Regions from separate parts of the Streptomyces sp. NPDC059255 genome, predicted to be linked through region 2. Evidence: riboswitches for the same ligand, from Rfam matches in the RefSeq annotation. Region 2 holds a riboswitch; the other holds the start of a gene.
What was found. A riboswitch is a leader RNA that binds a small molecule or an ion and turns the genes downstream of it on or off. The one in region 2 is predicted to bind glycine.
Positions count from the first base shown of each region.

Region 1: linked by a shared signal. The riboswitch ahead of gcvP (aminomethyl-transferring glycine dehydrogenase) and the one ahead of gcvT (glycine cleavage system aminomethyltransferase GcvT) in region 2 are both predicted to bind glycine.

Region 1 covers NZ_JBHYZP010000045.1:6,595-9,758, reverse strand. The annotation lists gene gcvP (aminomethyl-transferring glycine dehydrogenase) at 1-1,894, opposite strand, end outside; glycine riboswitch at 2,079-2,176, opposite strand; gene ACFXKG_RS35780 (PRC-barrel domain-containing protein) at 2,290-2,688, shown strand; gene ACFXKG_RS35775 (DNA polymerase IV) at 2,583-3,164, opposite strand, start outside.
Region 2 covers NZ_JBHYZP010000044.1:71,708-74,871, forward strand. The annotation lists gene gcvT (glycine cleavage system aminomethyltransferase GcvT) at 98-1,237, opposite strand; glycine riboswitch at 1,384-1,481, opposite strand; gene ACFXKG_RS35705 (AAA family ATPase) at 1,728-2,429, shown strand; gene ACFXKG_RS35710 (enhanced serine sensitivity protein SseB) at 2,518-3,164, shown strand, end outside.

The sequences.
Region 1 (3,164 bases), on a different contig from region 2:
CGACGTCGCCGTCCTCGCGCGTCTTGACGACGACGACCCGCATCCCGGCCATGACCGCGCTCGCCGCGTTCGTGCCGTGCGCGGAGGACGGGATGAGGCAGACGGTGCGCCCGGTCTCCCCGTTGGCCCGGTGGTACGCCCGGACGGCGAGCAGTCCGGCCAGCTCGCCCTGCGAACCGGCGTTGGGCTGGAGGGAGACCGCGTCGTACCCGGTGACCTCGGCGAGCCGCTCCTCCAGCTCGCGGATCAGCGTCAGATAGCCCTGGGCCTGCTCGGCCGGGGCGAAGGGGTGCAGCGCACCGAACTCGGGCCAGGTGACCGGCTCCATCTCGGTGGTCGCATTCAGCTTCATCGTGCAGGAGCCGAGCGGGATCATGCCGCGGTCCAGCGCGTAGTCACGGTCGGCGAGCCGGCGCAGGTAGCGCAGCATCGCGGTCTCGGAGCGGTGCTGATGGAAGACCGGGTGCGTCAGATAGTCGTCGGTGCGCAGCAGTTGGCCGGGGAGCGCGTCGTCGGTGGCCTCGTCCAGCGCCTCGATGTCGCCCTGGACGCCGAAGGCCGTCCACACGGCGGCGAGCTGGGCGCGGCCGGTGGTCTCGTCGCAGGCCACGGAGACGTGATCGGCGTCGGCCTGGTGGAGGTTGACACCGCCCTCCCGCGCGGCGGCGACGATCTCGGCGGCGCGGCCGGGCACGCGGAGCGTGAGCGTGTCGAAGTACGTGTCGTGCACGGTCTCCACCCCGCCGGCCCGCAGTCCCGCGGCGAGCACCGCCGCGTATCGGTGGGTGCGCCGCGCGATGGCGCGCAGCCCGTCGGGGCCGTGGTGGACCGCGTACATCCCGGCCATGACGGCGAGGAGCACCTGTGCGGTGCAGATGTTGCTGGTGGCCTTCTCGCGGCGGATGTGCTGCTCGCGGGTCTGGAGCGCGAGCCGGTACGCCTTGTTGCCGTCGGCGTCCACGGAGACCCCGACGAGCCGTCCCGGCAGGCTGCGCGCGAACTTCTCGCGTACGGCCATGAAGCCGGCGTGCGGTCCGCCGAAGCCCATGGGGACGCCGAAGCGCTGGGTGGTGCCGACCGCGATGTCGGCGCCCAGCTCACCGGGCGGGGTGAGGAGTGTGAGCGCGAGGAGATCGGCGGCGACGGTGACGACCGCGCCGAGGTCGTGCGCCCGCTCGACCACGGCCCTGATGTCCCGTACGGCCCCGGAGGCGCCCGGGTACTGGAGCAGCACCCCGAAGACGCCGCGCTCGGCGGCCTCGGCGGGAATGCCCTCACCGAGGTCGGTGACGACAACCTCGACACCGGTCGGCTCGGCGCGGGTGCGGATCACCTCGATCGTCTGCGGCAGCGTGTCGGCGTCCACGAGGAAGACCCCGCCCTTGACCTTGCCGACGCGGCGGGAGAGCGCCATGGCCTCGGCGGCGGCCGTGGACTCGTCCAGCAGGGAGGCGCCGGAGGTCGGCAGCCCCGTCAGCTCGGCCACGACGGTCTGGAAGTTGAGCAGGGCCTCCAGCCGGCCCTGGGAGATCTCGGGCTGGTACGGCGTGTACGCGGTGTACCAGGCCGGGTTCTCCATGACGTTGCGGAGGATCACCGGCGGCGTGAAGGTGCCGTAGTAGCCGAGCCCGATCATCGGCGCGAGCACCTGGTTACGGTCGGCGAGGGAGCGCAGCTCGGCGAGGACCTCGGCCTCGGTGCGGGCGTCCGGGAGGTCGAGGGCCTCCGCGCTCTTGATCGCGTCAGGCACCGCGGCGGCGGTCAGCTCGTCGAGCGAGCCGTAGCCGACCTGCGCGAGCATCTTCGCCTGCGCCCCCGCGTCGGGGCCGATGTGACGCTGCTCGAAGGGGGTGCCTCGCTCCAGCTGGGCGAGCGGCGTGCGGTGGGCGTTCATGTACGGAGGCCTCCTGGTCTGCCACGACCTGCGGGGGCACCACGGCTCGGGTGCCCTGAACGGCCTCCCCCTCTGTCATCTCGACCTGAGAGCTTCACCGGCCCGCCGTGCGGCGGTCCGGCTTTCACCGTCGGTGAGAGCGGATGCCGTACGGTACGGCGCCCGCCCTGCTTTCCAGAGTGACCTCGTCCGCGCGGTACGGGGGCCTGAGAGATTCCGGGGAGGATTTGCTCCTTCGGCGCCTCCGGTGGGCTCACCGGAGAACTCTCCCGCACGGGGTCAGCAGCCGCTTGCCAGCCTACCAGCGGGGTCTTCCGGACAACTTTCGAGTGGCCGTCCCACCGGTTCTGCACTTTCGTAGTGTTCAGGAGCAGTTGCGACCCGCTGGAGGGACTGTGGAGACCCATATCGATCCGCGCAGCCTGATAGGACGCAAGGCGTACGACCGTGACGGCCGTAAGTTCGGCACGGTCGACGAGGTCTATCTCGACGACGCCACGGGTACGCCGGAATGGGCCGCCGTGCGCACCGGACTCTTCAGCCGTGACGCCTTCGTCCCCCTCGCCCCCAGCACCCTGGCCGAGGAGGGGCTGCGAGTCCCTTTCGAACGCGCGTTGATCAAGGACGCCCCCGATTTCGGTGTCGGTCGCCATCTCTCCCCCGACCAGGAGCTTCAGCTCTACCACCACTACGGTCTCGCCCTGCCGTCCCCGGAACCCCCGGAGGGGCCCGCGGGCCTCTCCGGCCGTGACAACGAGCGTGACTTCGGGCGGCTGGCGGGCCACGACGACTGACCGGTCCCGGGTACGAGGGGCAGCGGCTCGGAGAGTTCCAGCGCGGGGTCGTCGGCCCAGAACGTCCGCACCCGCCCCGGTGCGGATCCAGGCTCCTCGAACCGTACGGTGACCCTTCGCAGCCCGCTGCCCTGCACCCAGCCCGGGCCGAACTCCGCGTGGCGCACATCGTGTCCGGCCGGAAACCGCCGCTCGCCGGCCGGGCCGGACGCCCCGGCCGGCGACGGCGGCCCGTCCCCCGTGTCCGCCGCCCCCTCCGCCGGGGAGCGCCCCTGCCCCGCCCCTCCTCCGGCCACGGCGTCGCCCTGCCCCTCCTCCGGCCCGCCGGGCGCGCCGCCGTGGCCCCCGGCGGCCGCCCCGGGCTCCTCCTCCGCCGCCCGCTCCCGGGCCGCGGCCTGCGCGAAGAGGTCCTCCTGCGTGAAGTCGGCGAGCCCTGTCACCCCCACCCCGAGCAGCCGTACGCCGCCCGTGGTGTC
Region 2 (3,164 bases):
GAATTCTCCTGTACGCGGGGGTGTGGTGCGGAACCGCTGTCTTGCGGACCGAGACGGGACGGACGCGGAGGGCGTCCGTATCACTTCTGGCGTTTGATCACTTCTGGCGCTTGTAGAACGGCAGCGCCACGACCTCGTACGGCTCGTGGGAGCCGCGGATGTCCACGCCGACCCCGGCCGTACCGGGCGCGGCGTGCGCGGCGTCCACGTACGCCATCGCGATGGGCCGGCCCAGGGTCGGCGACGGGGCGCCCGAGGTGACCTCGCCCACGACGGCGCCGCCTGCGACCACCGGGTACCCGGCGCGCGGGACGCGGCGGCCCTCGGCGATCAGGCCGACCAGCTTGCGCGGCGGGGCGGCCGCGGCGCGCTCGGCGGCCGCCGCCAGCGCCTCGCGGCCGACGAAGGCGCCGCCGTTCGACGTCTTGTCGAACTTCACGACCCGGCCGAGGCCCGCGTCGAACGGCGTCAGGGCGGTGGACAGCTCGTTCCCGTACAGCGGCATGCCCGCCTCCAGCCGGAGGGTGTCGCGGCAGGAGAGCCCGCAGGGCACCAGGCCCACGCCCGCGCCGGCCTCGGTGAGCGCCTGCCACAGCCGCTCGGCGTGGCGCGGCTCGACGAAGAGCTCGAAGCCGTCCTCGCCGGTGTAGCCGGTCCGCGCGATCAGGGCGGGGACCCCCGCGACGGTGCCGGGCAGGCCCGCGTAGTACTTGAGCCCGTCCAGGTCGGCGTCGGTCAGCGCCTTCAGGATGCCGGGCGACTCGGGCCCCTGGACGGCCAGCAGGGCGTACGCGTCCCGGTCGTCCCGTACGGCGGCGTCGAACCCGGCGGCGCGGGCGGTGAGCGCGTCCAGGACCGTCCCGGCGTTGGATGCGTTGGCGACGACCAGGTACGTGTCCTCGCCGAGGCGGTAGACGATCAGGTCGTCCAGGATCCCGCCGTCCTCCTGGCAGATCATCGTGTACCGGGCGCGGCCCACGGCCACGGCGCCGATGTTGCCGACGAGCGCGTGGTCGAGGAGATGCCCGGCGTCCGGTCCCGTGACGGTGATCTCGCCCATGTGGGAGAGGTCGAAGAGCCCGGCGCGGGTACGGACGGCGGTGTGCTCGTCGCGCTCACTGCCGTAGCGCAGCGGCATGTCCCAGCCCGCGAAGTCGGTCATGGTCGCGCCCAGCGCGCGGTGCGTGGCGTCGAGGGCGGTGCGGCGGGGGGTGCTGCTCGGGGGGACATGGCTCATCGGTGTGGCTCCCAGGGCATGACTACGAGGACGATCCTCCCCATCTGTCATCGGAACCTGAGAGGTTCATCACGACCCCGCGTACTGAGGTCATGACTTGCACCTTGGGTGGGGCCGTGACGACACGGCCCGCTTTTCAGATCTGCCTCGTCCGCGCGGTACGGGGCCTGAGAGATTCAAGGGAGGATCTTGCTCCTTCGGCGCCCGGCGCACAGGGCGACCGGGACTCTCCCGCGCGGATTCAAACGGCCGGTATGGAGTTGGCGGGCACATCATCGCACGGGGCGCGGTGGCACGGCGCGGCCGGTCGCCACATCGCCGGTACAGGTGAGAGGCTTGCGGGACATTACCAAGTCTTTACACTTCATGGGCAAGAGACATGGGCAGGCCGGACGGGGCGGCCACCGGCCGGGCTGACGGGGCGGACCGGACCGACCGGGCCGACCGGACAGACCGGGCCGGCACGGACTGAGCTGACAGGGGGACGGCGATGATCTCGCAGGGGTCCGGCGCGTGTGCCACGACCGCGGGCGTGCCCGCACAGCAGGGGGCGGGCGCGCTCGGCGAGGGCCCCGTGGGGGTGGTGGCCCCGTCCGCCGGGCCGGCCGTGCGCGACCTGCGGGGGCTGGGGCCGGGCCGGGGGCCCGACGGGCTGGTCTTCGACGCCGGGGACCTGGTGGTCGTCTCCGGGCTGCCCGGCAGCGGCAAGTCCACACTGATCCGGCGGGCCGCCGAGGGGGGCGGCATCGACTCCCAGGACGCGCGGGACCGCTGGGCGCGGCGGATGCCGTCCGTACTGCCCTACGCCGTCTACCGCCCCCTCGTACGGACGGCGCACTACGCGGGGCTGCGGCGCGCGCTGCGCTCGGGCGCGAGCCCCGTCGTGCACGACTGCGGTACGCAGACATGGGTACGGCGCTGGCTCGCCCGGGAGGCCGTCAGACGCGGGCGCCGACTGCATCTGCTCGTGCTGGACGTGCCGCCGGAGACCGCCCGCGCGGGCCAGCGCGAGCGCGGCCGCGGCGTCTCGGGGTACGCCTTCGCGCGCCACCGCGGGGCGGTCCGCCGGTTGCTCGCCGCGGTGGCGGCGGGCCGGCTCCCGGAGGGGTGCGCCTCGGTGGTGCTGCTGGACCGGGACGCGGCCGGCGGTCTGGAGCGGATCGCGTTCTTAGCCGAGCCGGGAGTGGAGTGACCCGCGCCACGGTGCACGGCATTAGGGTGCTGGGTGCTGCGGCAGGGTCCTGGGTGGACCCGGTGTACTGGGTGGAGGGGCAACAGTGGTGAACACGGCATGGCCGGGGAACGAGCTGGAAGAGGTGCTCACCGCCTCACTCGGCAACGACGCGGCGGGCGGGCGGCTGGTCGAGGTCCTCGGCCGCAGCGAGATCTGGGTGCCGCTGCCCAACGGGGGCGGCCCCGACAGTCCCTCGCTCGACCTGCCGACGGTCGAGATCGACGGCGCCCCGTACGTCCCGGTGTTCAGCTCGCACCAGCAGTTCCTCCAGTGCGTCGGCGAGCACATGGCGTTCACCGTCGCGCCGGCCCGTGACTTCGCCCGCGGGCTGCCCCCGCAGCTCGGCATCGCGGTCAACCCCGGCGGTGCGGTCGGGGCGCCGCTGCCGCCGCTCGCCGTCGCCGAGCTGTGCCGGGCGGGGCGTACCCCGCTCGACGGGCCGGCCAGCGGGGGCCGGGTCAGGCTCTTCGAGCCGGACTGGCAGGAGGACCCGGTCGACTTCCTCTCCGCCGCCGCGGCCGAGTTCGGCGCGGCGGGCACGGTGGCCACCGCCCGGCGCGCGCTCGCCAGCGTCGAGGGCGAGCCGCCGGTGCTCTTCATCGGCGTCCAGCTCTCCTCCTGGGAGGCCGCCGACCGCAACGCCCCGATGGACGCGCTCGGCCGCGCCCTGGGCCGGGTGCCGGTGGCCTGGCC